4 regions of the Mesorhizobium sp. M7A.F.Ca.US.005.03.1.1 genome follow, and region 1 is predicted to be linked to each of the others. Evidence: predicted binding sites of a transcription regulator. Region 1 holds the regulator's gene; each other region holds the start of a gene.
What was found. The regulator LexA, encoded in region 1, represses DNA repair genes until DNA is damaged. The targets are predictions, from matches to a motif close to TGTTCNNNNTGTGTTCNG.

Region 1 (7,285 bases):
TTGGTGCTGTCGTTCAGGCGTGCGGCGATCGCCGGGCCACCTTCGAGGTAGGGCAGGGTGGCGATGAAGATGTCGAACAGTTCGGCATCGCTCATGCGGCGCATATGCGCGCCGTTGATTGCCTCCAGCTTGGCGAAGTCGAAGCGCGCCGCGCCCTTGTTGACATCGCCTATGTCGAACCAGGAGATCATGTCCTTGATCGACATGATCTCGTCGTCGCCATGGCTCCAGCCGAGACGCGCCAGGTAGTTGAGCAGCGCCTCCGGCAGGTAGCCCATGGCGCGATAGGCCTCGACGCCAAGCGCGCCGTGCCGCTTCGATAGCTTGGCGCCATCGGCGCCGTGGATCAGCGGGATATGCGACATGGACGGCACGTCCCAGCCCATGGCGTTGTAGATGACGGTCTGGCGGGCGGCATTGGTCAGATGATCATCGCCGCGAATGATGTGGGTGACGGCCATGTCATGATCATCGACGACGACGGCATGCATGTAAGTGGGATTGCCGTCGGAACGCAGGATGATGAAGTCATCGAGATCCTTGTTGGGAAAGCGCACGTCGCCCTGGACCCGGTCATGGACGACGGTCTCGCCTTCGGTCGGCGCCTTGATGCGGATGGCGCCCTTGGCGCCTGCGGGTGCCTCTGAGGGGTCGCGGTCGCGCCAGCGGCCATCGTAGCGGGGTGGCAGCCCCTTGGCTCTGGCGGCCTCGCGCATGGCCTCCAGTTCGGCTGGCGTGGCGTAGCAATAATAGGCCTTGCCCATGCGCACGAGCTCCTCGGCCACCTCGCGGTGGCGGGGCGCACGCTCGAACTGCGACACCGGCTCGCCGTCCCAGCTCAGGCCAAGCCAGGAAAGCCCGTCGAGGATGGCAGCCGTCGCGGCTTCATTGGAGCGTTCGCGATCGGTGTCCTCGATGCGCAGCAGCATCGTGCCGCCGGTATGCTTTGCATACAGCCAGTTGAACAGCGCCGTGCGCGCGCCGCCTATGTGCAAATAGCCGGTGGGCGAGGGGGCAAAACGGGTGACGACCTTGTCGGACATGGAACTCTCGGAAACCATCTGAAGCGGGGTGCGGTCGCGCGGACTTTCGCGCTTTGCGCGTTCATGTAGCATAGGGTGTCGAGGGCGCAAGGGGCAGACCCGATGGCTGGACGAGGCTGGGGCTCGGATCAGGGCGAGGACGCTGCCATTGGCGTCAGCGAACGGTCCCTGTTTGCGCCTCTGCCAGCCTCATTGCCGCCGCCGTCGCCCCTCGTGCCGGATTCCGGCAAGCTGCCCTTGCAAACGGGTATCGCCGCCTCTGTTCCTGTTGCCGGAACCGGCAGGATCGTGCGCGTGCGCCGGCAGATCGGCCTGATATCACTGCCACGCCTGCGCCACAGCGTGAACATGGCGGCGAGCCTGGAACTCGACCGGGGCGTGGCCTTCCTGCTGGTGCCGGTCTGCCTTGCGATCGGAGCGATCGGCTATTTTTCGCTGACGGCTGAACCCGACTTTGCGAGACCTGTCGCGGTTGTCATCCTGACGGGGATCTGTGCGCTGGTCTCGCGCTCATGGCCAAAGACCCATCTGTGTTTCATGGCGGCACTTTTGTGCGCCCTAGGACTGCTTGCTGCCAAGGTCGAGACGTGGCGTGCGGGCACACAAATGTTGGGCTCGGAAATCTCGACGCAGGTGACCGGCCGCGTCGTCTCGCTCGACCGGATGGAAACTGGCCGTATCCGGCTGACCATCGACGTAACATCGACCGCAAGACCGAAACTGCGCTATGCGCCGGAACGGGTACGGCTTTCGGCACGCAAGATCCCGGCTGACGTGACCGCAGGCTCGCTCATCACTGGATATGCCAAGCTTTTGCCGCCGACCGGGCCGGTGCGACCGGACAGCTATGATTTCTCCTTCGACAGCTATTTTGCCGGCATTGGTGGCAGCGGATTCTTTCTCGGCAATCCAAAGCTTGTCGTCAGCGATGATGGCGACATGCCGCTGTCGGCCCGAATTTCCTCCAGCGTGGAAAATGCCCGTGAAGGCATCGCCGACCATATCAGGGCGAGCGTCGGCGGCGCCGAAGGCGAGATCGCCGCGGCGCTGATCGTCGGCGTGCGCGCCGGCATTCCCGACGACATCAATGAGGCGATGCGACGTACCGGCATCTACCACATCATCTCCATTTCGGGGCTGCATATGGCTCTGGTCGCCGGCACCATCATGGGGTTGCTGCGCGGCGCCTTCGCCTTGTTTCCCGATCTTTCCGCGCGTCGCCCGGTCAAGAAGTATGCCGCTGCCGCCGCACTGTTCTCGATCGCAGCCTACCTCGTCATCTCAGGTATCGTCGTCGCCGCCGAGCGCAGCTTCATCATGCTGGCAGTGATGCTGATTGCAGTTCTGTTCGATCGAGCAGCACTCACCATGCGCAATCTGGCGATCTCGGCGATCGCCGTCATCGTGGTGTCGCCGCATGAGGTGGTCGGCCCGAGTTTTCAGATGTCGTTCGCCGCGACCGCGGCTCTGGTCGGCGCTTATGCCGGCTGGGCGGATCACCGCGCGGGAAAAGCAAGACCGCCGCCGCCGAAGCGATCCTTGCCCGGGTTCCTGACACGAAAATTCCTGCTGGCGGCAATTGGTCTGGCCATGACCTCGATCATCGCCGGCAGCGCCACGACGCTGTTTGCCATCTGGCATTTTCAGCGTGTGTCGCCGCTCAGCCTGTTCGCCAATCTCGCGGTTATGCCGATCGTCACCGTCGTCATGTTCCTGGCCGTCGCCAGCGCGCTGCTGATGCCTTTCGGATTGGATTGGCCAGCTCTCTACCTGATGGGCAAGGGCCGGACGATGATGATCGCCATATCGGGCTGGATCTCCGAGCGTTCGCCTGTCGATGGGGTCGGGCTGATTTCGCAACAGTCGGTCCTGCTGGTGGCCATTGCCCTGGTCATCGCGACGATGGCGACGACATGGCTGCGGCTCGCGGCTCTGCCATTCGCGTTGGCAGGCTTGCTGACCGTCTCGGATACGCGCACGCCCGATGTGCTGATCTCGGAAGACGCCCGGCTGGTGGCGTTGCCGATCGGTGGCGGTGAGCTTGCCGTTAGCCGGCAACGGCCGAATGGATTCACCGTCGACAACTGGAAACGCGCGCTGACATCGGAAACCATCGTCGTTCCGGAAGTGTTCGACAACAGCGATGGGCAATTCGACGTCGCGGATGCCGTTGAGCTACCGCCGGGATCGCCGTTCTATTGCTCCTCAGGCGTTTGCGTGGCCAGGCACATGTCCGGTGCGATCATTGCCTATGTCGAGGACCGCAAGGACACCTGGAAAGCCTGCGGCTTCGCCGAGCTGATCGTCGTCAACGACGCCACCGCCTATGACGCCTGTCACAACCCGCTGGTTCTGGTCATCACCAAGCGGCAACTGGCTCGCAAAGGCAGTGCCGCGGTCTTCTTCGATCGCCAATCGGCGACCACGCCGGCGACGATCAGCTTCGCGGTGGACAGCCCATATCGGCCCTGGCACACGCAACGCAAATACTCTCGCGAGGCGAGGGGGCTGGCACCCTTCAAGAAACCCGAGAAGCCAGTGGTCAACCCACAGCCGTCTCAGTAGCGACGGATCAGGCCGACGAGCTTGCCTTGCACCTTGACCCTGTCCGGCCCGAAAATCCGTGTCTCATAGGCTGGATTGGCGGCTTCGAGGGCAATCGAGGCGCCCTTGCGGCGGAACCGCTTCAGCGTCGCTTCCTCTTCATCGACCAGCGCCACGATGATCTCGCCGGGGCTGGCCGTGTCGGCGTTACGGATGATAACGGTGTCGCCGTCGAAGATGCCGGCCTCGATCATCGAATCGCCCTTGACCTCCAGTGCATAGTGCGCGCCGCCCATGATCATGTCCGGCGGCACCGAAATCGAATGCGTCTGATGTTGGATGGCATCGATCGGCACGCCGGCGGCGATGCGACCCATGACCGGGATCGAAACGGCAGAGACCGCATCGTCGTCATTGCCGGGCGAAGGCATCCGCGAAGGCGCCGGCTTGATCTGCCGGCCAAGAGCACCACCCTGACCAAGACTGCCCTGGATGACGCTTGGCGAAAACTTCTTTGCCGCATTGAGGCCTGGCGCGATGGAGTCCGGCAGCCGCAGCACTTCCAGCGCGCGGGCCCGATTGGGCAGCCGGCGGATAAAGCCGCGCTCCTCAAGGGCCGTGATCAGCCGATGAATCCCGGATTTGGAGGCAAGGTCGAGCGCCTCCTTCATCTCGTCGAAGGATGGCGGAATGCCGCTCTCCTTCAGGCGTTCATGGATGAACATCAGCAGTTCATGTTGCTTGCGTGTCAGCATGGCGGCCCCCAGGTTCCCTGAAACCAGAATCGAAAAACAAACCCAGAACAAACACTATCTGTTCCAGTTGTGTTCTGCAACCGTTTAAAGTTTAATGAATTTGTTAAGGCTGCTGAAATTATTTGGCGCTTGCCAGCGGGTTACGATCGACGGGCGCCACCTTCGGCAATGCGCCTGCTCACATTGAAATTGTTATGGTTAATGACCTGTGGCTTATCCCCTACCAAAGCTTGGCATTATCTGTCGATCGACCTCGACAAGGAGCGATTGCAACCTTCGGGACGTTGGTTGGCCGTGAACGAAACGGAGCCAAAACGCCAACGTCAGTTGGGCATTTTGGCTGGAAATTCAGCTCTCCGTCATTTGCCAGGCAGTGAGGGCAGCGACGGCGGATCGCCGGGATCGGTGCGTCAGGTAACGGCTTCCTTGACGGCGAAACGCTGGTCCTTCCATGCACCCGTGCGCAGAATGTCTTCCAGAACCTCAACCGCCAGCCACACATCCTTGTAGCTGACATAGAGCGGCGTGAAGCCGAAACGGATGGTCGACGGTGCGCGGAAGTCACCGATCACCCCGCGCTCGATCAGCGCCCGCATGATTTGATAGCCATGGTCGTGAAGGAACGACACCTGGCTGCCGCGCCTGGTCGCGTCGCGGGTAGTCTCCAGCGCGAGACCGTAGGCGCCGCACTTGGCTTCGACGAGCTGGATGAACAGTTCTGTCTGCGCGACGCTCTTCTTTCGCAATGCCGCCATGTCGACGTCGCTCCAGATGGCAAGCGCGCCTTTGAGCGCCCGCATCGACAGGACCGGTTGCGTACCGCACAGAAAACGGCGGATGCCGGCGCCGGCAACATAACCCCGTTCGAAGGCAAAGGGCCGCGCATGGCCCCACCAGCCGCTGAGCGGCTGGCTGATATCGCCGTGGTGGCGCTGTGCGGCATAGATGAAGGCCGGCGCGCCCGGACCGCCGTTGAGGTACTTGTACGTGCAGCCGACAGCGAAATCGGCATTTGCCTGATCGAGCTCGACGGGCAGGGCGCCGGCGGTGTGGCAGAGATCCCAGACGATCAGCGCTCCGGCCGCATGAGCCCTGCGCGTCAGCGCCGCCATGTCGCGCAGTTCACCCGATTTGTAATTGACGTGGTTGACCAGCACCACCGCGACGTTTTCGTCGATTAGCTCTTCGATGGTCGGCGCGTCGACGCCCGCGAGGCGCAGCAGGACGCCATCCCGGGTCGAGGCCACGCCTTCGGCGATGTACAGGTCGGTGGGAAAACTGTCACCTTCGGCGACGATGGCTGACCGGCCGGGCCGCATCTCCATCGCTGCGTGCAGCACCTTGTAGATGTTGGTCGATGTCGTGTCGCAGACGACGGTCTGGCCGGCCGCGGCTCCTATCAGGCGTCCGAGCTGGTCACCGAGTTCGATCGGCATCTCGAACCATCCGGCCGTGTTCCAGGCTCGGATAAGATCTCGGGCCCATTCCTGCGTCGCCGCCTGCTGCAGCTCGCCGAAAACGGCATGAGATGCTGCCCCCAGTGAATTGCCGTCGAGATAGATCACCCCCTCCGGCAGAATGAAACGGTCGCGCATGGCCCGCAGCGGATCCGTGGCATCCATCGCTTCGACTGCGGCGAGATCAGGAATTCCACTCATGGTCAGTCCCCGGTTGTTCGCGAAGGGTTCCCGCCACAGAGCGTCCCTTCAGTGAGCCTGTTCTCATTTCGATGATGTCAGAGCCGGGTGCGGATCGTCCACAGCTCCGGAAACAGCACGACCTCGAGCATTTTCTTCAGATACGAAGCACCCGACGTGCCGCCGGTGCCGCGCTTCAGACCGATGATGCGCTCCACCGTGGTGACGTGGTTGAAGCGCCAGCGGCGGAAATAATCCTCGAAGTCGACCAGCTTCTCGGCCAGTTCGTAGAACATCCAGTAGCGCTGCGGATCGCGGTAGATAGTCTGCCAGGCGACCAGGACCTCTTCATTCTCGGTTCGCGTCTCACGCCAGTCCGTGCGCCTGGCATCGGCACCGATGTCGAATCCGTTGCGCGCCAAAAGCAGCAGCGCTTCGTCGTAGAGCGATGGCTCGGCCAGAATGGCTTCCAGCTTTCCGCTGAGGTCAGGCCGATGCTTGTGAGGGCCGAGCATGGCCAGGTTGCGGTTGCCGGCCATGAACTCGATGGCGCGATACTGCCAGGACTGAAAACCCGAGGACTGGCCGAGCGCGTCGCGAAACTCGGTATATTCGCTGGGCGTCATCGTCCGCAGCACATCCCAGGCATTGTTCAGCTGCTCGAAGATGCGCGCGACTCGCGACAGCATCTTGAAGCTCGGCTCGAGCCGGTCGGCGCGGATCGAGCGGATCGCGGCGCCAATCTCGTGCAAAGCGAGCTTCATCCACAGTTCCGAGGTCTGGTGCTGGATGATGAACAGCATCTCGTCATGCGCCGACGACAGCGGCGTCTGCGCCTCCAGCACTTTCTCCAGGTGCAGATAGTCGCTGTACGACATGCGCTCGTTGAACGACATCTGTGCGCCTTCGGACGCCGGATCGTAGGGCTCGCTCAATTGACTTTCTCCGTGCGCAGCCGGAAGCGCTGGATCTTGCCGGTCTGGGTCTTGGGCAAAGCAGCAATGAATTTCACCGATCGCGGGTATTTGTAGGGCGCGATCGTCGCCTTGACATGGTCCTGCAGGCGCTTGGTGGTCAATGCGTCAGGCGCCACGCCCTGCACCAGCACGACATGCGCCTCGACGATCTGGCCGCGCTCGGCGTCCTCGGCGCCGATCACCGCGCATTCGGCGACGTCGGGATGTGACAGAAGTGCGGCCTCGACCTCGGGGCCGGCAATGTTGTAGCCGGCGCTGACGATCATATCGTCGGAGCGCGCGGCGAAATGGAAGAAGCCGTCCTCGTCCTGCGTGAAGGTGTCGCCGGT
Region 2 (7,285 bases), on a different contig from region 1:
GCCCAAATCTTCCGAAGGCGACAGGCCTTGCGACAGCGTCGAGCGAAGCAGTTTCAGCCGCTCCTGGCGGCCGCCAATTCCTATCTCCGACCAGGCGCCTGGAAAGGGCGACAGGCCACGAATATGATTGTGGACCTCACTTGCCGAGCGAGTCCAGTCCACGCGAGTCTCGGATTTATCGATTTTCTTGGCGTAGGTCACCCCATCCACAGCTTGTGTGGTGAATGTCAGGGTGTTCCCTTCCAACCGCGCCAGCGCTTCCACCATCAAGGCAGCACCGACACTCATCAACCGATCATGCAGATCGCCGGCTGTCATATCGGGTTCGATGGCGCACTTTTCAACCAGCCCGACCGGACCGGTGTCCAGGCCCTCTTCCATGCGCATCACCATCATGCCGCTTTCCAGGTCACCGGCCATGATGGCGCGCTGGATGGGGGCGGCGCCGCGCCAGCGCGGCAGAAGCGACGCATGGCCGTTGACGCAGCCGAGCCGGGTTGCCTCCAGAACCGCCTTCGGCAGCAGCAAGCCATAGGCGACGACCACCGCCACATCGGCCTGCAAGGCGCGAAAAGCGGCCTGTTCGGCCTCTCCTTTGAGCGAAACCGGCGTCCGCACCTCGATGCCCAGTCGCTCCGCCTCGCGCTGCACCGGCGACGGCGTCAGCTCCAGCCCGCGTCGTCCGGCAGCGCGCGGCGGCTGGGTATAGACGACTGATATCTCATGGCCAGCCTCGGCGATCGCGCGCAAGGTCGGCACCGAAAACTCCGGCGTACCCATGAAGATGACGCGAAGGGGCATTTTTTCTTCCGGTATCCTGTCTTCTTGCTCGCGCAGTGTGCCGGCTCAGGCATCCGCTTCAAACGGGTTTACGAGCTTCAGGTCAAGGCCGTCGAAGTCGCGGGACGACCGTCGCGCTATCTTTCCGCTTCGATCTTCTCCATGATTTCCGCGTATTCATCGCCAATTGCGCTTTCAGATACGAAAGCCGAGCGAATTGCAGCCCACGCCGAGAGGCTCGACTCCTCTCGGGCCGGCCTCTCCGCAACTATGCCTTTGCGCAGAAGGCCGATGGCCTTGTCCGAGACGCTCTGGCCGACCTCGCGCGCCGCCAGTTCGATCTCGCGCTTCAAAGGCTCAGGAATGTCCCTGATCAGCATGTCGACCGTCGGCATCTCCATTTGGTGGCAATCCTGCCGACAATAGGCCTGGAGGGGACTCCCGTACCTTATCCCGCGAGCTTGCCCGGCGCCTTGTCCCTGGCGAGCTTCTTGAATTTCTTTACCACCATGTCGCGCTTCAGCTTCGAGATGTGATCGATGAACAGGACGCCATTGAGGTGGTCGATCTCGTGTTGCAGGCAGGTCGCCATCAACCCCTCGGCCTCTATCTCCTGCAATTTGCCGTCGCGGTCGAGATATTTGACCCGCACGGAGGCGGGGCGTTCGACCTCGGCGTAATAATCCGGGATCGACAGGCAGCCTTCCTCATAGACGGAGCGCGCGTCGGCGCTCTCCAGGATTTCCGGATTGATGAAGACATGCGGCGCCGGCGTCTCGTCTTCCTTGGCGAGATCGATCACCAGCAAGCGCAGCGGCTCGCCGATCTGGATTGCCGCCAGCCCGATGCCCGGCGCATCATACATGGTCGCCAGCATGTCGTCGGCTAATTTGCGCAAAGGCGCGTCGACACGCTCTACGGGCTTGGAAACCTCGCGCAGGATGGGGTCGGGAAGGATGATGAGCGGCTTGATCGGCATGGCGTTCCACCTAAGACCTCCAGCGAAACGCGTCAACCGGTTGGCATCAGGCGCGTTCACGTTTTGATCTGTGCTATCGCGGCGAATCGTCTATGCTGTCCACATGAATGATTTGAGCACCATCCTTTCGGAGCCTGTCGCCCGGCTTGGCGCCACAACGATCACGCTCGGCCATGCGCTGGCCTTCGGCGTTTTGCTGTTTCTGGCCCTGTTCGTGGCGCTGGTCATTGCGTTGTGGCGGTCGGCCAAGGCGCGCGCCGTGGCGGCCGCGGAAGCCGCCGATCATGCCCGCGATGCGGAAGTGCGGATGGCCGGCATTCTGCAAAGCCAGGCCGAAATGCAGGGCCGCATGGGCGCCATTGCGGAAGTGTTCGGCGCACGGCAGGCGGAGCTGACGCAATCGATCGGCCAACGCCTCGACGCCATGACCGGCCGGCTCGGCCAGACCATGACCGAGCAGACCAAATCCACGCATGAGAGCCTGGCCAAATTGCAGGAACGGCTGGCGATCATCGACGTCGCGCAAGGCAACATCCAGTCGCTCGCCGGCCAGGTCGTGCAATTGCAGGCGATCCTCTCGAACAAGCAGACGCGCGGCGCGTTCGGCCAGTCGCGCATGGAGGCGATCGTTGCCGACGGCCTGCCGCACGGCGCCTATGAGTTCCAGGCGACGCTGTCGAACGGCAGCCGGCCCGACTGCCTGGTGAAGATGCCGAATGGCGCGCCGTCGCTGGCCATCGATGCAAAATTTCCGCTGGAGGCCTGGAACGCCATCCGCGCCGCCGATGGCGCCGATCTGCAGAAGGCAGCTTCGCAGGCCTTCCGCCGCGACATCGAGATCCATGTCCGCGATATCTCGGAAAAATACCTGATCCAGGGCGAGACGCAGGACACTGCCTTCATGTTCGTGCCGTCGGAATCGGTGTTCGCCGAGATCCACGAGAATTTCGAGGCGATCGTGCACAAGGCGCACCGTGCGCGCGTCGTCATCGTCTCGCCGTCGCTGCTGATGCTGTCGATCCAGGTCATCCAGGCGATCCTCAAGGATGCCCGCATGCGCGAACAGGCGCACCTGATCCAGGGCGAGGTCATCCGGCTGATGGAGGATGTTGCACGTGTCGATGAGCGGGTGCGCAAGCTGCAGGTGCATTTCGGCCAGTCGGCCAAGGATATCGACGACATACTGGTTTCGACGTCGAAGGTCACCAAGCGCGGCCAGAAGATCGAGGCGCTGGAATTCGGCGCGCAGCCCGACGGCGATGCCGCCGTAGACGCCGCGTCACGGGGGCCCGCCGCCAAGGTCGATACCGGCGCGCGCGTTGCCGATTCGAAAACCGGGCAGCTCAGGCTGAGGGTCGTCGAAGGCGACGATTGAGCCGCGGTGCCGGACCGGTGCTACTGCTCCTCCAACGTGGTCATGCCCTGAAATTCAGGCAGCCAGTGCAGCGCCGAGCGGTGCCATTTCTGCTGTGTCGGGATCAAATCCTGGCGCTGCCGCGCGGTCCCCACGCGAATTCCATAGACCTTCGGACCATCTCCGACAGACGTGGCGTAAAGATGCGAACCGCAGTCGGCGCAAAAGGCCTGGGTGCGCTTGGCGCCGCTCGCCACGATCTTGATGTAGATTTTCGGCGTGCCCTTGGTGATGCGATAGTTGCTTTCCGGCGCCGGAACCGTAAGGCGAAAAGCCGTGCCGGTCAGTTGCTGGCAATCCGTGCAGTGGCAGATCGTGGTCTTTTCCGGATCGACCTCCGCCTCGTAGGTGATGGCGCCACAATGACAGCCGCCGTCTATTCTCATCTTCGTTCCTCCAAAGCCCCTTCAATCTAGCGGCGCAAGGCCGTGAGGCAATGGCACGGTTTTAGTCCAGGGCAGGATCGGATGCGGAATCGATCAGCCTGCGCCGCTGCTCCCAGGTGCCTGACGTCTGCGGCTTGACGAACAGCCGTGTGATCTCCGGCATTTCCTTCTTCAACTGCGCCTCCAGGCGCTCGACGCAAGCTTCGATCTCGGGCGCCGTCAATTGGTCCTCGAACTCGATGCTGAGCCCGGCGACGATCTCTGTCGGCCCCATATGAACGGTCAGGACGCCGTTCGCCCGCTGCACCGCCGGATCCTGCTGGGCGATCGCCAGCACTTTCATCTGCACCTCGGGCGACGCCGGCTCGCCGATCAGCAGGCCCTTGCTTTCGCGGGCCAGGAAGATCGCGGTTGCGCCAAGGATCAGCCCGATGCCGATAGAGGCGGCGCCGTCGAGCTCCGGCATCTCCAGCAGTTCCGCCGCCAATATGCCGGCGAAAGCGACGATCAGGCCGAGAAGTGCCGCACTGTCCTCGAACAGCACGGTGTAGACGCTCGGATCCTTGCTCGACTGCACGGCCTGCAGCCAGCCTTGCCTGCCCTTCTGCCGGCGAAACTCCTTCAGCGCCACCCACCACGAACTGCCTTCGAACAGGAAGGAAAGGCCCAGAACAATATAGTTTACCTTGGCGTTGGCGACCGGCTCCGGCGCCATGATATGGACCGCGCCTTCGTAGAACGACACGCCGGCGCCCAGCGCGAAGACGAGGAGCGCGACGATGAAGCTCCAGAAGTAGAGTTCGCGGCCGTGGCCGAGCGGATGCGTGCGATCGGCCGGGCGAGCGGCGCGGTGCATGCCGTAGAGCAGCAGGCCGCCATTGCCGGTATCGACCAGCGAATGGACGCCCTCCGACAGCATCGCCGAACTGCCGGTAAAGGCGGCGGCGGCGAACTTGGTCAGCGCGATGGCGAGATTGCCGGCGAGCGCCGCGTAGATCACCTTTTTTGAGCCGCCGTGCCCGGCCATGGCATTTGCCCCCGTTCAAGGCGCAGTCTAGCGGCCAGGCCGCTAAAGCTCCACAGGCATCACACCGCGCGAATGTCGGGTCGTCCACGGCAGCGGCCATGAGAGATCGGTCTATGGAAAACGGCGACTACTCGATGATCTCGCTGGTCCACACCTTGAAGCCGGCAAGCGTTCCCGGGCCGAAAATATGGGTCAGCGGCACGTCGGCGGCGTCGCGGCCGGAGGCGATCAGGATGCGGCCGATGCGCGGTGCATTGTTGCGCGGGTCGAAGACATGCCAGCGGCCGCCGAGATAGACTTCCACCCAGGCGCAGAAATCCATGCTTGCCCATGGCTTCGGCATACCGATGTCGCTGATGTAGCCGGTGCAATAGCGCGTTGGGATGTTGAGCGCCCGGCAGAAGGTGACGGCGAGATGCGCGTAGTCGCGGCACACGCCGCTCCGTTCACGATAGGCTTCCGCCGCGGTGCGCGTCGGCCGTGCATTGCCGTAGTTGAAGACGATGTGGCTGTGGACGAAGTCGCAGACCGCCTGCACGCGCGGAATACCCAGCGGCGTGTTGCCGAACAGCCGCCACGCCTCGTCAGCCAGAAGGTCGCTTTCGCAAAAACGGCTGGGCAGCAGGAACAGCAATGTGTCCGCCGGCAGGTCGCGCACCTCGTGCTGCCAGGCCATCAGGTCGCCCATCTCGAAGGTGCCGGGGTCGCGGATCACCGCGTCGGTGCCGAAGGTGAAGCGCCCGGGCGGCGCGACAAGCCGGTTGCACCAATTGCCGAAACTGTCGCGATAGCTTTCGATCGGCACCGGTGGATTGGAGATCAGGAAATCCGGCCGCTCGAGATCGGAGGCCCGCGAATAGTGCACATTCAGCATCGCGATGAGCGGCGTTTCCTGCGGAAAGTCGAAGCTCATCTCGCAGCCGATGTGGATTCGCATTGTCGTCCTGACGGCCTGCCTGACGATCGCCCGGCGAAGCTCGGGTCGATGCTGCAGTGCGAAAATGACCATGGCACGGACCGCCATGGTTTACGAGCAAATTAGAGCAATTCCAGGAAAAGTGTGAAGCGGTTTTCCATCCGGAATTGCGTCAAAACAAAGAGTTAGAGCAATTCACTGTTTCCGCGAAACGGTGAATTGCTCTAGAAACCGGTTGAAAGCGATCCGCTGTCGGCGGCAACAGTCGCTAACCCCTTGCGGTCGGGCGGTTCTCTTGTTTCACTTGGCTTCTCACATCAGGAGGAACGAATCATGGCTAAAGGTGCGATGAAGGCAGGCAAGGAAGCCCGCAAGCCGAAGAAGGACGCCAAGAAGCCCGCTCCGGCTCCGGCGCTGAAGGCGCCGCCGGTCAAGGCGATGAAGCTCAAGGACAAGTAGGTCCGGCGATCCACTTCGCAATAAGATTACGGCCGGCGACACTTGTTGCCGGTCGCTGTTGCTCGAGCGCCCGAAATTCCTATATTGGCGTGGCGGGGGCGACCTCGCACTTCCCCAAATCCGGACGGGACGACCCGCCATTGTTTGACTGATCGTCGGACGCCGAAGTCACTTTTCGGTCCGATGCTCTGATGGAGCGTTGTCGATGTCGTGGATTCTTCTCTTTTTCGCTGGCTTGTTCGAGATCGGCTGGGCAATCGGCCTCAAATACACCGATGGCTTCTCGAAGCTGGTGCCGACCGTGCTGACCGTTGCCTCGATGGTCGTCAGCCTCACTCTGCTCGGCCTGGCGCTGAAGGCGCTGCCCGTCGGCACCGCCTATGCGGTGTGGACCGGCATCGGCACCGTCGGTACGGCACTGCTCGGCATCTGGCTGCTCGGCGAACCGGCCACCGCGATCAGGCTGGCCTGCATCGCGCTCATCGTCTGCGGCATCATGGGGCTGAAGTTCGCCGCCTGACGGTAACGCTTAGGTCTCTTGGTTTGCGCATGTCGTCCTCCCAGAGCCGGGACCAGGGCGACATGCATGGGACAAACACGTTCAGGGCCGCTGCGAGGCGACCCTGATTCTCGAAGCAGATTGCTCCGTAGCCGAGAGCTAGCGGGCGGAGAAGCCCGGAGGCGTCCTGCCGGTACGCTGCTTGCGTGCCGCATAACGCGCGTCACGCTTGGCCTTGCGTTCGGCTTCGTCGGCCAGAAGACGGGCGATGCGCTCGTTCTCTTCGGATTCCCGAATCTTGGCCTCGGCCTGTGCAGCTTCCTCGGCGGCGATACGTGCCGCTTCGGCTGCTGCCTCGCGCTCGGCCTTCTCGACCGCTTCGCGTGCCAGCTTCTCCTGCTTCAGCCGGGCCTTTTCGGCCTCGCGGATTTCGCGGGCCGCAAGGATAGCCTTGCGTTCAGCCTGCCGCGCCAGCACTGCGGGATCATCCGCCGCCGGCTTTGCCTTGAAGCGCTCGAGGAGCGCCTTCTTTGCCTCGTTTGCGGCATTGCGCCGCTCGAAAACGTCTTTTTCCCTGTAGATAGCCAAGTCCACTTCCCTGAAGTCAATTCGCGACGCTTACATACGCGCGAAAACCGAGAGTTCAAGCGCCAAAACGGCATGGCAGCCATGAAATTGTCGGCTGTTGCACTCGGGAGACGCCTTTGGAGCAATTCCAGGAAAAGTGTGAAGCGGTTTTCCGTCCGGAATGGCGACGAAGAGATAGAGCCGAAACCGACATGCACTGTTCACCGTCCGCCCCACTGGCGGCGCGGCTGAGGCGTC
Region 3 (7,285 bases), on a different contig from region 1:
GCATCGGTGGCGGGGTCGGCGCGCCGCAGGTCGGCCGGCTGCTTGCCTTGCGCCCAGGTCTTTACCCGCGCGGCCCATTCATCGAGGCCTTTCGGCGTATAGCAGTCGGGATTGTCATCGCTGCCGGTCTGCAGTCGGGCGTAGACGAAATCGGCGGTGATGTCGGCGATATCAGGATATTTGGCATGGTCGGCGTAGACGATCGCGGCCTTGTATTTTCGGGCAAGTGCTGCGAATTCCGGCACGACAAAACTGTCGTTGCGGACTTCGAGCGCATGGCGCAGCGCAACGCCGTCCTGCTTTTCCGGTAGCAGCTTCAGGAAGGCTTCGAAATCGTCCGGATCGAATTTCTTGGTCGGCGCGAACTGCCACAGGATCGGCCCGAGCTTTTCGCCGAGCGCCGCCACGCCGGAGCCAAGGAAGCGCATCATCGATTCGCCGGCCTCGCCCAGCACGCGCCGGTTGGTGACGAAGCGGTTGCCCTTCAGCGAATAGACAAAGCCGTCCGGCGCTTCGCTGGCCCATTTGACGAAGGTCGGCTCCTTGAAGCTGGAATAGTAGGTGCCGTTGACCTCGATGCTCGGCACCTGGCGAGTGGCGTAGTTCAACTGCTTGGCCTTGGAAAGCTTGTCGGGATAGAAGGACGTATCCCAGGGTTCGAAGGTCCAGCCGCCCATGCCGGCGCGGATTGTTCCCGATGTGCTCATTGTCATCCTCCCAATGCAGAAAAAGATCAGGCCGCGGTAATCTGATCGACGGTTTTGATCATGTCGACGAGCACCCATCCTGGCCGGTAGGGATTGGGCCGGCGACCCGTTTCGTGGAAACCATAGGCAAGATAGAGCGCAATGTTCCGCTCCATCCTGGCGTTGGTGTAGAGCCGCACTTCTGGCAGACCCCAGAGATGGGTCTGCTCATCCGCGTGTTTCAGCAGCGCAATGCCGAAGCCCTTGCCTTGAAAGTCGGGGGAGACCGCGACGGAGAATATCATCGCGTGGTCGTCATGTCGCTCCAGCGCGATCAGCCCGGCAAGCTCGCCGCCACTTTCCAGCAACCAGACCTCGCCGCGCGCGATGCGCGGCGCATAGTCCTCGGTGACCGGGATCGGCGGCGCGCCGAACAGCGCGATGTAAGGCGCATAGGCCGCTTCCGTCAGCGAGACGACGGTTTGGAGATCACCGGCAAGCGCTCTTCTGATTGTCATTCAAAAGCTCTCCAGAGCTCTCCAGGCGCCAACCGGTCGATCACTCCGCCGCTTCGCGTTTGCCTCCGGGACGTCGCTCCAGAAGCTCCTTGAGGAACTGGCCGGTGTAGCTGCGCTTTTCGCGCACGATGGCTTCCGGCGTGCCGGAGGCGACCAGTTCGCCGCCGCCGTCGCCGCCTTCGGGGCCGAGGTCGAGCACCCAGTCCGCGGTTTTTATCACTTCGAGATTGTGCTCGATGACCACCACCGTGTTGCCCTGGTCTACCAGTTCGTGCAGCACTTCCAGCAGTTTGGCAACGTCGTGGAAATGCAGGCCAGTGGTCGGCTCATCCAGGATGTAGAGCGTCTTGCCGGTCGCCTTGCGCGACAGTTCCTTGGCCAGCTTGATGCGCTGCGCCTCGCCGCCGGACAGCGTTGTCGCCTGCTGGCCGATATGGATGTAGCCGAGGCCGACCTGCTTCAGCGTGTCGAGCTTGTCGCGCACGCCGGGCACCGCGGCGAAGAAATCGACGCCTTCCTCGACCGTCATGTCGAGCACGTCGGCGATCGACTTGCCCTTGAACAGGACATCGAGCGTCTCTCTGTTATAGCGCTTGCCGTGACAGACGTCGCAGGTGACGTAGACGTCGGGCAGGAAGTGCATCTCGATCTTGATGACGCCGTCGCCCTGGCAGGCCTCGCAGCGGCCGCCCTTGACGTTGAACGAGAAGCGTCCCGGCTGATAGCCGCGCGCCTTGGCCTCCGGCAGGCCAGCGAACCAGTCGCGGATCGGCGTGAAGGCGCCGGTATAGGTGGCCGGGTTTGAACGCGGTGTGCGGCCGATCGGCGACTGGTCGATGTCGATGACCTTGTCGAGGAATTCGAGGCCCTCGATGCGGTCGTGGTCGGCCGGATGTTCGCGCGAGCCCATGATGCGTCTCGAGGCGGCCTTGAACAGCGTCTCGATCAGGAAGGTCGACTTGCCGCCGCCGGACACGCCAGTGACGGCGGTGAAGGTGCCGAGCGGGATTTCGGCGGTGACGTTCTTCAGATTGTTGCCGCGCGCGCCGACGATCTTGATGCGGCGGTTCTTCTTCGCTTCACGCCGCACGCCGGGCGTCGCCACTTCGAGCGCGCCCGACAGATATTTGCCAGTGATCGAATTGGGATTGGCCATGACCTGCTGCGGCGTGCCCTGGGCGATGATCTCGCCGCCATGGATGCCGGCGGCCGGGCCCATGTCGACGACATAGTCGGCATGCAGGATGGCGTCCTCGTCATGCTCGACGACGATCACCGTGTTGCCGATGTCGCGCAGGTGCTTCAGCGTATCGAGCAGGCGCGCATTGTCGCGCTGGTGCAGGCCGATCGACGGCTCGTCCAGCACATAGAGCACGCCGGTCAGGCCGGAGCCGATCTGCGATGCCAGCCGGATGCGCTGGCTCTCGCCGCCCGACAGCGTGCCGGAATTGCGCGACAGCGTCAGATAGTCGAGCCCGACATCGTTGAGGAAGCGCAGCCGTTCACGGATTTCCTTGAGCACACGCACCGCGATTTCGTTCTGCTTGTCGTTGAGCGACGCGGGCAGGTCGGTGAACCACTGGTCGGCCTTGCGGATGGAAAGCTCGGTGACTTCGCCGATGTGCCTGCCGGCGATCTTCACCGCCAGCGACTCGGGCTTCAGCCGATAGCCCTTGCAGACCGGGCAGGGTGTGGCCGACATGAAGCGCTCGATCTCCTCGCGCATCCAGGCGGATTCGGTCTCTTTCCAGCGCCGCTCGAGATTGGGGATGACGCCTTCGAAAGTTTTCGTCGTCTTGTAGGAGCGCAGGCCGTCATCATACTGGAAGGTGATCTCGCGCTCGCCGGTGCCGCGCAGGACGGCTTCCTTGGCCTCTTCAGACAAATCCTTGAACTTGTCGCCGAGCTTGAAGCCATAGGCCTTGCCCAATGCCTCCAGCGTCTGCGCGTAATAGGGCGAGGTCGACTTCGCCCACGGGCTGACGGCGCCGTCGCGCAGCGAGATGTTTTCATCCGGCACGATCAGATTGCCGTCGATGGCGCGCTGGCTGCCGAGACCGTCGCAGGTCGGGCAGGCGCCGAACGGGTTGTTGAACGAGAACAGCCGCGGTTCGATTTCCGGAATGGTGAAGCCGGAGACCGGGCAAGCGAACTTTTCCGAGAACAGGATGCGCTCATGCGTCTCGTTCTTCGACTTGTTGACCGAATCCTCGCCGGTCTGGCTGGAATCGAGCGGCTTGTCGGCGAATTCGGCGACCGCCAGCCCATCGGCCAGCTTCAGCGCCGTTTCGATGGAATCGGCAAGCCGCGTCGCGAGGTCGCCGCGCACGACGATGCGGTCGACGACGACATCGAGGTCATGCTTGTACTTCTTGTCCAGCGCCGGCACGTCGGCGATCTCATAGAAGACGCCGTCGACCTTGACGCGCTGAAAGCCCTTCTTCTGCAGTTCCAGCAATTCCTTGCGGTACTCGCCTTTGCGGCCGCGCACCATCGGCGCCAGGATGAACAGGCGCGTGCCTTCCTCGATCGCCAGCACGCGGTCGACCATCTGCGAAACCGTCTGGCTCTCGATCGGCAGGCCGGTGGCCGGCGAATAGGGGATGCCGACGCGCGCAAAAAGCAGGCGCATATAGTCGTAGATCTCGGTGACGGTGCCGACCGTCGAACGCGGGTTCTTCGATGTGGTCTTCTGCTCGATGGAAATGGCAGGCGACAGGCCGTCGATCTGGTCGACGTCAGGCTTCTGCATCATTTCGAGGAATTGCCGCGCGTAGGCCGACAGGCTTTCGACGTAGCGCCGCTGGCCCTCGGCATAGATCGTGTCGAAGGCAAGCGATGACTTGCCGGACCCCGACAGGCCGGTCATGACAATCAGGCTGTCACGCGGCAGGTCGAGATCGACATTCTTCAGATTGTGTTCGCGCGCCCCGCGAATGGAAAGATATTTATGGTCGGCCATAGCCGGTCGCCGCCTCAGAATCTGGAATTTCCTGGAATGGCGGGTTTTCCCGGCCATCCCCTATGTAGGTAGTTTTGCCGCCACGTCGAGAGACGCCACAATTCCCGACAAAAGCGTTTAAGCGTCTTTCGCGTGAACGGGCAAGCGGAAAGAACAAAGGCCGAACACGCTCCTGACAAAGCTGTGCAAAAACTGACTTGTACGTAACCTCCCGGCGATCACGTTTTTCGGTAACCGGCTATTGATGGTTGACGCGGGCAACCCAGGAGCGCAGTCTCCGGAAGTCAACGAAGCCGGCCGTCTTTCGATGGCCTCGCCGCCCAAAGGCGGCCTGCGAGACGCCGCAGGCATTTGCGATTTGTGCTTCGAATTGACAACAATCGCAACGGACAGAGGAGCGGAGCTATGACGCCACCGGATCGTCCCCTAGGGTTCCAGTTGTCACTGGAGCCGCGGCAGGCATAAGTGCCAGGGTTTAGCGTCTGCGCCACCCGGCAAACCGTGACCTGCCATATCTCCTAAAAATCAGAGACTGCTAGTCGGATCGTCGGCCGAACGCCGCGGTGCATCCGAAATCAAACGCCGGCAGTACACTCCCGGCAAAGTTGGATTTGAGATCCAGAAGGCCCCGTCCGTTTGCCCAAGGCACGGCGGGGCCGTTTTTTGTGGGGAACGCTCATTTCCGCGCGCACTCAGTGACGCGGCGGCCCGATCGAGCCGGCGCCGACATCGACGGTGATGCTGCCGGAAATCCTGACATCCGTATCGCCGATCTTGAATGTGCCGTTCTCGCCGGCCGGCAGCGCATCGTCCGGCTCGGGAGCCGGCTTGGCGATGCGGTAGTCGCCGGTCACGCCGGGCAGGGCGCTTTTTTGCGTCGACGGCGAACTGTCCTCTGCAAGAGCCGCGCCACTCACGAGACTGGCAAAAGCGAGCACCACGACGGCGATGACGGGGCGCAGTGGTCTGGAAGGATGAGTGTCGGTCATCCCAGGACTATAGTGGCGCGCCGCCCATGGAACCAGACCGGCATCGTCAAATCTTCGGCAGCCGGCCGGACTCCGCTCCGGCCCTGGCTTACGCCGCCTTTTTGCGCGTGTCGAAAACATGGTCGACGATGCCCCATGCCTGCGCCTCGCGGGCGGTCATGAAGTGGTCGCGGTCCAGCGTGCGCTCGACCTCTTCATAGGTACGGCCGCAATGCTGCGCGTAGAGCTCGGCCATGTGCCGTTTCGTCCTGCCGATGCGCTCGGCATGGCGCTGGATGTCGGAGGCCTGGCCCTGAAACCCGCCCAGCGGCTGATGCAGCAGGATGGTGGCGTTCGGCAGGGAAATCCGGCGCCCCGGTGTGCCTGCCATCAGCAGGAACGAGCCCATCGAAGCGGCAAAGCCCATGCATACGGTCGACACCGGACAGCTGATATATTGCATCGTGTCGTAGATGGCGAAACCACTGGTCACCACGCCGCCCGGCGAGTTGATGTAGAGCGAGATCTCCTTGTCCGGATTGTCCGATTCCAGCGACAAAAGCTGCGCGCAGACCAGCGCCGAGATGTCGTCGTTGATCTCGCCGTTGATGAAGATGATGCGCTCGCGCAGCAGCCGCGAAAAGATGTCGAAGGCGCGTTCGCCGCGGCTCGATTGCTCGATGACCATCGGCACCAGACTGGCAACACCGCTCATTTTTCTTCTCCGATTTTCTATTATGCCGCGCGCAGAAGGCGCGGTGCGTTCGCGGCGATGGGCTTTCCAATTGCGCGCAAACCGAGCGAAAGACGGCAGCCGGCGCCTGCCATGGCGATGGCAGGCATGGCCTTGCGGGCAAAGCCGTCATGGACGACACGCAGATGCGTGCCGCCGGAAACGGTTCGGGCAAGTGTGAAGGTGACGGTACTGTCGAGCGGATCCTGCCTGGCTGCGTCGCCCGGCTGCTCCCGCCAGGAATAGCGCAGCAGCTTCTCGGGTTCGGCGTCGAGGATTTCGCATTCGATCGGCGTGTCCGGCCGGGCGAAGGCGAAACGGTTGCCGATCTCGAGGCTGATGTCGTTCGGCATCATCCAGGCGGCCAGCAATTCCGGTACGGTCAGGGCCCGCCAGACCTTTTCCGGCGGCTCGGCAAGGTCGTACTCGAACTCGAGCGCATCCGCGGCGTCGATTTGGCCCTCGTTGGTCGTTGATCCCGCCTTCTTCATTGATCCATGTCCTTCAAAACCGCCTTCAGCCTTTCGATGCGTTCCGGCCAGAAAGTCCGGTAGCGTTCGATCCAGGAGAGCAAGGGAGCGAGCCCCTGCGGATCGGCGCGGTAATAGGCGTTGCGGCCGGCTCGCCGCTCGACCACCAGGCCGGCGCCACGCAGCACCGCCAGATGCTGCGACACCGCGGGCTGCGACACCGTCATACCGGTGCGCAATTCCGACACGCTCATCTCGCCTGCGGCCAGCCGCTCAAAGACGGCGCGGCGCGTCGGGTCGGCCAGTGCGCGAAAAATCTCTGCTTCGATCATGTCGAAAGCATAAGTGAATACTTATTGATTTGGCAAGCACTGTTTTACGAGATTGTCGGAAGCCAGCGTCTCACCATTCCGGCAGGCCCATCGAACGTCGCCTCGAAAATCGGCGACGCAAGGACGGCGTGGATGTGAAGCGTTCCAGTGCCGGCGTTCTTGAACCCGTGTTTCCTGTTCGCGGGGACAACGAGAGACTGGCCCGATGTCACGACTGTATGCTCATCGTCGATCCACATCTCAGCCCTACCGGCGATAACGGTCAGCACTTCCTCCACGGGATGCCAATGCGTTGGGGCGCCGACCGTGGGCTCGACCCATTGCTCGAATATGCAAAGTTGCGATGCACCATTGCTGGCCGACACATGCATGCGTGTTTCCACACCTGCTCGCCATTGCTCGCGCTGCTGGTCCTCATGTGCGACAGACTTCATTTGATCGCCCCCGGTCAGATCCGATTTCATGGAAATTTCCGGCCGGGACACTACATCTTGCTGACAAACATTGACAGAACGTCATCTGCACCATAGAACGAACAGGGAACAAAAACCTTGTGGGTAAAGGCAGCCACGGCAAGCGGCTGACGCCTGCAGCCTGTAAGGTGCTGCGACAAAAA
Region 4 (7,285 bases), on a different contig from region 1:
GATCCATTTGCTGGAGGCCGTCAGCCGCATCGGCCAAGCCGGAAGCCGACGCCATGCACCGTCTCGATGACATTAGGGCAACCCACAGCTGCCAGTTTGGCGCGGATGTTGCGGATGTGGCTGTCGACGGTGCGGCCGGCGACGTGGATGTTTGCGGCATAGGCGCTGGCCGTCACCGCGTCGCGGTCGAGCACATGCGCCGGCCGCGCCAGGAACCCCTTCAGGATCGAGAACTCAATTCCTGTCAACGATAACGGCTTGCCGTCGAAGCTGGCGGTATGGCTGGCCGGCGCCAGAGCCAGTTTGCCATGCGAAAACTGCCTGTCGTCGGCCGGTTCGGGCGCCGCCGGGCGGGCGCGCCGCAGGATGACGTTGACGCGGGCAACCAGCTCGCGCGGGCTGAATGGTTTCGTCACATAGTCGTCGCCGCCCATTTCGAGCCCGAGGATGCGGTCGATCTCCTCGTCGCGCGCAGAGAGGAACAGCACCGGCACATCGGATATGTGCCGCAGCCGCCGGCAGACCTCCAGCCCGTCCATTTCCGGCATGCCGATATCGAGCATGACGAGGTCCGGTGCCCGGCGGCCGATTGCCTGCAAGGCGGCGGCACCGTCGGCCACCCCTGTCGTTTTCATGCCGGCCTTCTCCAAGGCAAAGCAGATCACCTCGCGGATGTGCGGGTCATCGTCGGCGACGAGGATGTGATGCGGCATGGATCAGCGGCCCGGCATGGAAGGTTCGATAGCGGAGGGAATCACGAACGGCTCCTTGGTGTCGAGATATCGAAGCAGCCGCCAGTCGCGAAAGCTCCAGGCCCGCCAGTTCTGCTGGATAGTTCGATACCAGATTTCGTCGCTGCCGCGCACGCCGGCCAGTTCGCGGACAGTGCCGGCGGCCGCCGTCTTGCCCTGGTGCTCGAGGAAGCGATCAAGCGCGGGAAACGCGCCCGGACCGAGCGAGTGAAGATACCAGGCGTCTAGGGGAATGCCCTGGCCGGTCATTTCGAGGGAATGGTCGACATTGTAGTTGGCGATCGTTGCTGCGAAATTGATGAAACAGCCGGCATAAAGCGTCAGGGATAACGTCAGAAGATTGGCGGACAGCAGCCATTCGTTGGATTTTCTAAGCGCGATGCGGGCAATGATCAGGGCAAGGCCTGATGCCACCAGCCCCATCCAGACAAAGGCGGCGACGCGCCAGTAGGTCAATGCATAGATGCCGATATAGAGGTCGAGCCGCAGGATCGACGAGATGACCAGCATGATGTTCTGCGCCACCCAGACATAGACCAGCCGGCGGATCAGCGGATCGGCCGAGGTTTCGCTGCCGGGTCGCAGCGCTGCCAGCACGAAGCCGGCGGCAAGCAGTGCCGTGACGATCAAGGGATAGGCGCCACGATGCGCGTAGGAGGCGTAGCTCAGCCCATCGGGAAGCGCTGCCCCGCCCCACAGATAGGCGGCGTCGAGCGCCGTCTGCAGCGCAAACAGGATGTTGAAGACGATCAGGGCGCGCAGGATGGCGGCCTTGCCGAACAGGATGTCTTCGATGGTGGTGGCGGTTTTGCCGGCTTGAGCGCTGACCGCCGGCAACGCGCGCGGGATGCGGCGAACCAGGCGCGGCAGGCGCGGTCGCAGAAAAGCCCAGACAGCGGCGAGCACGAACAGCCAGAAGGCAATCCGCGCCAGCTGGATAAGATCGAGCAGCCTCACGAGATCGATCAGCGACAGCCAATAGTCGATGACCGGATTGGCGGCACCGAACAGCGCCAGGAAGACCGCGCCCAGCGTCAGCGGCATCACCCAGACGGCGATCGCCGCCAGCCGGATGCGACGCCCACCGAACCGCCGCGCCGTCCTGCGCCAGCGGATGAAATCAATGACGAAGCGGAACGGCGCCGCCAGCCCGAACAGCACGATCTGCCCGGCAATGCGGGCGATGCTGTGCCGCAGCCGGCCGCTCAACGAAAGCGCGAAGACGGTCAGCGCCGCCAGCGCGATCGAGACCGACAGGGTGCTGACGTTTTCAGCCAGCGGCAGCAGCGCGACAAGCAAGGCGATGGGCTTGAGCCAGACCCGGCCGTCGTTGAAGGCGGCCGGGTGCACAGCCACGACCGCCGCGGCAATCAGCAGGGCGAACAGGAGAACCGTGATCCCGGCGGGCTGGCCATAGAACAGAAAATCCGCGAGCGCTGCCAGCAGGATGGCGACACCGAAACGGCTGCAATAGCTCGGCGCGGCGGAGAACAACGCTGTCATGACCTGGCTTTCCTGATGGCTTCCAGCCGAACCGTTGGCGGGCTTTTGCGGACAAAGGGAATGAGGGTTGCGACGGGACACGCGCGCGGCGGATCGGCCAGCCACCAGCCCTCGCTACGCAGTCGGTGAGTCAGGGACCAACGGGGCTTTGCTCGCTTGTGCATGCCGCTTGTCTCGCAAGCGGGCGGGGAAACGGCAGGGCGGATCCGAGGAGGTTTTCCGCAGGCCCGTGCAGTTTTCGTGCAGGGGTAAACGCTGCCGATCTCCCCCCTCGTGGGGGAGATTGGTAGCTTCATGCCCCGACTTGCCTCACCCGCCCACAAGCGGCATAGATCAGCCATGGAAACCTACCGTCCGCGCCGCTCCGTGCTCTACATCCCGGCCTCCAGCGACAAGGCCTTGGCCAAGATCGCGCAGCTTGCCTGCGATGCCATCATCATCGACCTGGAAGACGCCGTCGCTCCGGCCGACAAGATCGCCGCCCGCGAAAAACTGGCCGGCATTTTCGCCGGCCATTCCGAGAGACGCTGCGAGATGATCGTGCGCATCAATGCGATATCAGGCGAATGGGGCGCCGACGACCTGCTGGCTGCCGCAAGCTGCGAACCCGACGGCATCCTTCTGCCCAAGGTCGACACGCCGCGCGACCTGCTCGAGGCCGGCGACGTGCTTGACGACAATTTTACCCCCGACAGCGTGAAACTATGGGCGATGATCGAGACGCCCAAGGCGCTGCTCAACATCGGCGCCATCGCCGAACTTGGCCGCGATCCGGCCTCGCGGCTCAATTGTTTCGTTGCCGGAACGAATGATCTGGTCAAGGAGACCGGCATTCTGGCGACGCCTGATAGGCGCTACCTCGTGCCATGGCTGATGCAGATGGTGCTGGCCGCACGCGCCGGCGGCATCGACATGCTCGACGGCGTCTCCAACGATTTTCGCGACCTCGACGCCTTCGCCCATGAATGCGCGGAAGCCGCGGCCATGGGGTTCGACGGCAAGAGCCTCATCCACCCGGCCCAGATCGAAGCCGCGAACCGCGCCTTCGTGCCGTCCACGGAAGCGGTGGCCGAGGCACGCTCGGTGAAGGAAGCCTTCGCGCTCGCCGAGAATGCCGGCAAGGGTGTGATCGCGCTGAACGGCAGGATGGTCGAGCGGCTGCACCTGGCGCAGGCCGAAAAACTGCTGGCGAAGGCAGCCGCCATCGGGTCATAAATGCTCGATGGATGCGAGCGGGCTACAGCTACTCACGACAGGAATTGAACAATGAAACTCTACCGCTTTCTGTCCGCTCCGGACGATGCCAGCTTCTGCCACAAGGTGACAGCGGCGCTGAACAAGGGCTGGCATTTGTTCGGCTCGCCGACCTATGCCTACGACAAGAAGGCCAAAGCGATGCGTTGCGGCCAGGCCGTGGTCAAGGATATCGACGGTCAGGAATACGGGCCCGATACCAAGCTGAGTGACTGGTAGATTTGAAAAGCTCCGACGCAGGGTGTGTTGAGATTCAGGTCAGGCCGAGTCGAAAATGGTGGTTTCCGAGAACCGGAGCGGAGCGTACTTTTGGGTACGTGAGCACAGTTCTACCGCGACGCGGTAGAGCGGGGAAGCGCAGGAAGCCATCATTTGCAGGCCGGCATCACCTGAATATCAGCGCACCCCTACTCCGCCGCCTCTTCGATCTTCTCCATATCTTCGTCCGACAGGCCGAAATGGTGGCCGATCTCGTGGATCAGCACGTGGGTGACGATGTCGCCCAGCGTCTCTTCGTTCTCGGACCAGTAATCGAGGATGGCGCGGCGGTAGAGCGTGATGCGGTTCGGGCCTTCGCCGGTCTGCGGGTTCCAGCGCTCGGCGATGCCGCGTCCCTCGAACAGGCCGAGCAGGTCGAATGGCGTTTCCAGCGACAGATCGTCCATGATTTCGTCGGTTGGGAATTCGGCGATCTGGATGACGATCTCGCCGGTCAGCTTGCGAAAATCCTCCGGCAGATGGGCGTACGCCTCCAGCGCCAGGAACTCCATTTCGTCCATCGAGGGCGAGAGTTCGTCGTGCCAGGTGCGGGTCTTGTAGATGCGGGCCATGCTTTGTCCTTTGATCCCGGCATATAGGCTTTCGCACCGGAATCGGCAAATGAACGGGCCGATGCGCCTGCGCCATCCCTGCAGAGAGGAATAAATTCTCCATGACTCTGCTTGACTCTTGGGATGCGCTCTGGAATCTATAGGAACATAACAGGAACAATTGTGAGTGGAAGCTGACCGTCATGGCGATGACCGCCGTGGCGCGGGAGACTGTTTTTGCCCTGCGCCGCCAGATCGCGAACATCGAGGGAACGCTGCCCGAGCGCTTGGCTGCGCCGGCAGCCGCACCCTTTGATGCTGACGTCAACACTGATCTCACAATCGTCCGGCGTGGCATTGCCGCGGCGTTGCCGGATGCGTTCCTGCCTATCGGCGTCGGGCGCCTCGATGCCGCCCTGAGCGGCGGGCTGCCGAAGGCCGCCCTGAGCGAAATCCATGGGCTTGAAACCCGCGATGCCGGGGCCGTCGCCGGCTTCGCTTTGTCGCTCACCAGCCTGATCCTCAAGCAAACGCCGGGGCTGCCGGTGCTGTGGATCGGCACATCGGAGATTTTTCGCGAGGCCGGCTTTCCCTATGCCAGGGGGCTTCACGCCTCGTTCGGCATCGAGCCGGAGCAATTGCTGTTTTCTGAGGCGCCAAGGCTCGTCGATGCACTGTGGGTCGCCGAGGAGGCGGCCCGGATGACGGCGCTCGCCGCCGTCATCCTGGAAATCCGCGGCAATCCGCAGCGGCTTGACCTGACCGCGACACGCCGGCTGCATGCAAGGGCGCAAGCGGCCGGCCGGCCGGTGTTCCTGCTGCGGCAGGCGGCTGGGCCCGAACCGACGGCGGCACCCGTCCGCCTCATCGTCGCCTCGGCGCCGGCGGTGCCGCGCGACACCATCGCCGGGCCGCTGGCCGGCTCGATCGGCCGCCCGGCCTTCACCCTCACCATCGGCAAGAGCCGCACGGCCCTGCCTGGACAATTCACACTGGAGTGGAACCCCGATGAACGCGCATTCGACGAAAGAGCGGGCGAGGCAAGAGACCGGGCAAAGAATCCTGTCCCTGTGGTTTCCCTATCTGGCGGCGGAAAGGATCCTGCGCCAGCGTCTGGGGCGGTCCTGGCGTTCCCGGCCGTCGGATCACCCATCTCACCCGCCGCTCGTGATCAGCCATCGCGACCGCAACGCACAGCGCATCTCGGCCCTCGACGAGCGGGCTGAGGCGCTGCACCTGAAGCGCGACATGGGCATCGCCGATGCGCGCGCCATGCATCCGTCGATCGACGTCGTCGAGGCCGATCCGGAAGCCGATCGCCGCCTGCTCGAAGGCCTCGCCGACTGGTGCGACCGCTACACCCCGCTGGTGGCGCTGGACGGGGCAGACGGCCTGTTTCTCGACGTCACCGGCTGCACCCATCTGTTCGGCGGCGAGCGCGCCATGCTGGACGACATCCTGTCGCGCTTCTTCCATCAGGGTTTCGATGTCCGCGCCGGGCTTGCCGCGACGCCGGGTGCGGCCTGGGCGGCGGCACGCTTTTGCGGCGACCGCATCGTTGTGTCAGGCGAGGAGGAGGCGCTGCTGGCGCCCCTGCCGCTGGCCGCGCTGCGCATAGAACCTTCGACCCGCACCAGCCTGGAAAGTGTGGGCCTGCGCACGGCGGGCGCCGTCATGGCGGCACCGCGCGCGCCGCTCGCCCGCCGCTTCGGCGCCCTGCTGCTCCTGCGCCTCGACCAGGCGCTTGGCCGGCTCGACGAGGCGGTGTCGCCGCGCCTGCCCGTCGCGCCGCTTTCGGTCGAACGCCACCTCGCCGAACCCGTCACCCTGACCGAGGACATCGAACGGCTGGTGGGCATGCTGGCGGCGACCTTGAAGACCGACCTCGAGCGCCGCGGCGAGGGCGCCCGGACGCTGGCGCTGCTGCTCTTTCGCGTCGACGGCGCCGTCAGCCGCATCGCGCTCGGTACCTCGCGGCCGATGCGCGAACCCATGCTGATCCAGAAACTGTTCCATGAAAGGCTGGCCGCGCTCGAACAGGATATCGATGCCGGCTATGGTTTCGATCTGGTGCGGCTCTCAGTGTTGGCATCAGCCACCTTCGACATGCAGCAGGCCGATCTTGCCGGCGAGGTGACCGACGACGGCGCCGATATCGCGCTGTTCGCCGACCGCATCCGCGCCCGGCTCGGCGATGGCGCGGTTCTCCGGCCGGTCGCGGTCGAAAGCCATCTGCCGGAGCGTGCCGTCGCCACCATCCCCTTCACCGACGCGCCGTGCCGGACCACGCCGCCGAAGAAGCCGGACAGGCTGCAGGCACCAAAAACCATATTTCCGCCGGAACGACCGATCCGGCTGTTCCGCTCGCCCGAACCCATCGATGTGCCGGCCACCGAAATGCCGGAAGGACCGCCGCTGAACTTCCGCTGGCGGCGCGCGCTCTACCGGGTCAAGCGCGCCGAAGGGCCGGAACGCATCGCCGCCGAATGGTGGCGGGAAGCGCCAAGCGACGAGGCGGCATCGACGCGCGACTATTTCCGCATCGAGGATGCCGACGGCCGCCGCTACTGGCTCTACCGGCAAGGCCTCTACGGCGGCGCCTCGCAAGTCCCGCCGCGCTGGTTCCTGCATGGAGTCTTCGCATGAACGCGCTGACCGTCATTCCCTATGCCGAGTTCGGCATCCAGTCGAATTTCTCCTTCCTGCGCGGCGCCTCCAAGCCGGAGGAGCTGGTGGTCGCGGCCAAGCTCCTGGGCTTCTCGGCGATCGGACTTGCCGATCGCAACACGGTGGCCGGCGTGGTGCGCGCCTGGCAGCAGGCCAAGGTCGAAAAACTCTCCTATCACCCCGGCTGCCGGCTGGTTTTTGACGACGGCACGCCGGACATCCTCGCCTATCCCCAGGACCGCAAGGGCTGGGGGCACCTCTGCCGCATGCTGACGCAAGCCAATCTGCGCAACGAGAACG

Region 2: a site for LexA is predicted at 1,813-1,830, ahead of EN990_RS04370 (DNA recombination protein RmuC). Genes of this name have one in related genera too.
Region 3: a site for LexA is predicted at 4,316-4,333, ahead of uvrA (excinuclease ABC subunit UvrA). Genes of this name have one in related genera too.
Region 4: a site for LexA is predicted at 4,481-4,498, ahead of EN990_RS24245 (metallopeptidase family protein). Genes of this name have one in related genera too.

The regions. Positions count from the first base shown of each region.
Region 1 covers NZ_RZRO01000068.1:29,883-37,167, reverse strand. The annotation lists partial or broken gene gltX (glutamate--tRNA ligase) at 1-1,043, opposite strand, end outside; gene EN990_RS24220 (ComEC/Rec2 family competence protein) at 1,146-3,608, shown strand; gene lexA (transcriptional repressor LexA) at 3,602-4,342, opposite strand; gene kynU (kynureninase) at 4,753-6,000, opposite strand; gene kynA (tryptophan 2,3-dioxygenase) at 6,078-6,914, opposite strand; gene EN990_RS24200 (AMP-binding protein) at 6,911-7,285, opposite strand, start outside.
Region 2 covers NZ_RZRO01000006.1:16,818-24,102, forward strand. The annotation lists gene fmt (methionyl-tRNA formyltransferase) at 1-801, opposite strand, end outside; gene EN990_RS04360 (hypothetical protein) at 918-1,181, opposite strand; gene def (peptide deformylase) at 1,229-1,759, opposite strand; gene EN990_RS04370 (DNA recombination protein RmuC) at 1,863-3,134, shown strand; gene EN990_RS04375 (GFA family protein) at 3,155-3,559, opposite strand; gene EN990_RS04380 (cation diffusion facilitator family transporter) at 3,621-4,586, opposite strand; gene EN990_RS04385 (transglutaminase family protein) at 4,714-5,523, opposite strand; gene EN990_RS36600 (hypothetical protein) at 5,836-5,961, shown strand; gene sugE (quaternary ammonium compound efflux SMR transporter SugE) at 6,167-6,481, shown strand; gene EN990_RS04400 (DUF6481 family protein) at 6,620-7,048, opposite strand.
Region 3 covers NZ_RZRO01000059.1:35,526-42,810, forward strand. The annotation lists gene EN990_RS22505 (DUF72 domain-containing protein) at 1-707, opposite strand, end outside; gene EN990_RS22510 (GNAT family N-acetyltransferase) at 734-1,204, opposite strand; gene uvrA (excinuclease ABC subunit UvrA) at 1,245-4,166, opposite strand; gene EN990_RS22520 (hypothetical protein) at 4,859-5,155, opposite strand; gene EN990_RS22525 (ATP-dependent Clp protease proteolytic subunit) at 5,244-5,849, opposite strand; gene EN990_RS22530 (SRPBCC domain-containing protein) at 5,870-6,358, opposite strand; gene EN990_RS22535 (metalloregulator ArsR/SmtB family transcription factor) at 6,355-6,669, opposite strand; gene EN990_RS22540 (cupin domain-containing protein) at 6,714-7,133, opposite strand.
Region 4 covers NZ_RZRO01000069.1:2,313-9,597, reverse strand. The annotation lists gene EN990_RS24270 (ATP-binding protein) at 1-30, opposite strand, end outside; gene EN990_RS24265 (response regulator transcription factor) at 21-713, opposite strand; gene EN990_RS24260 (DUF4173 domain-containing protein) at 717-2,255, opposite strand; gene EN990_RS24255 (CoA ester lyase) at 2,595-3,470, shown strand; gene EN990_RS24250 (DUF1737 domain-containing protein) at 3,522-3,728, shown strand; gene EN990_RS24245 (metallopeptidase family protein) at 3,917-4,339, opposite strand; gene EN990_RS36270 (hypothetical protein) at 4,522-5,544, shown strand; gene EN990_RS24235 (DUF6504 family protein) at 5,486-6,964, shown strand; partial or broken gene EN990_RS24230 (error-prone DNA polymerase) at 6,961-7,285, shown strand, end outside.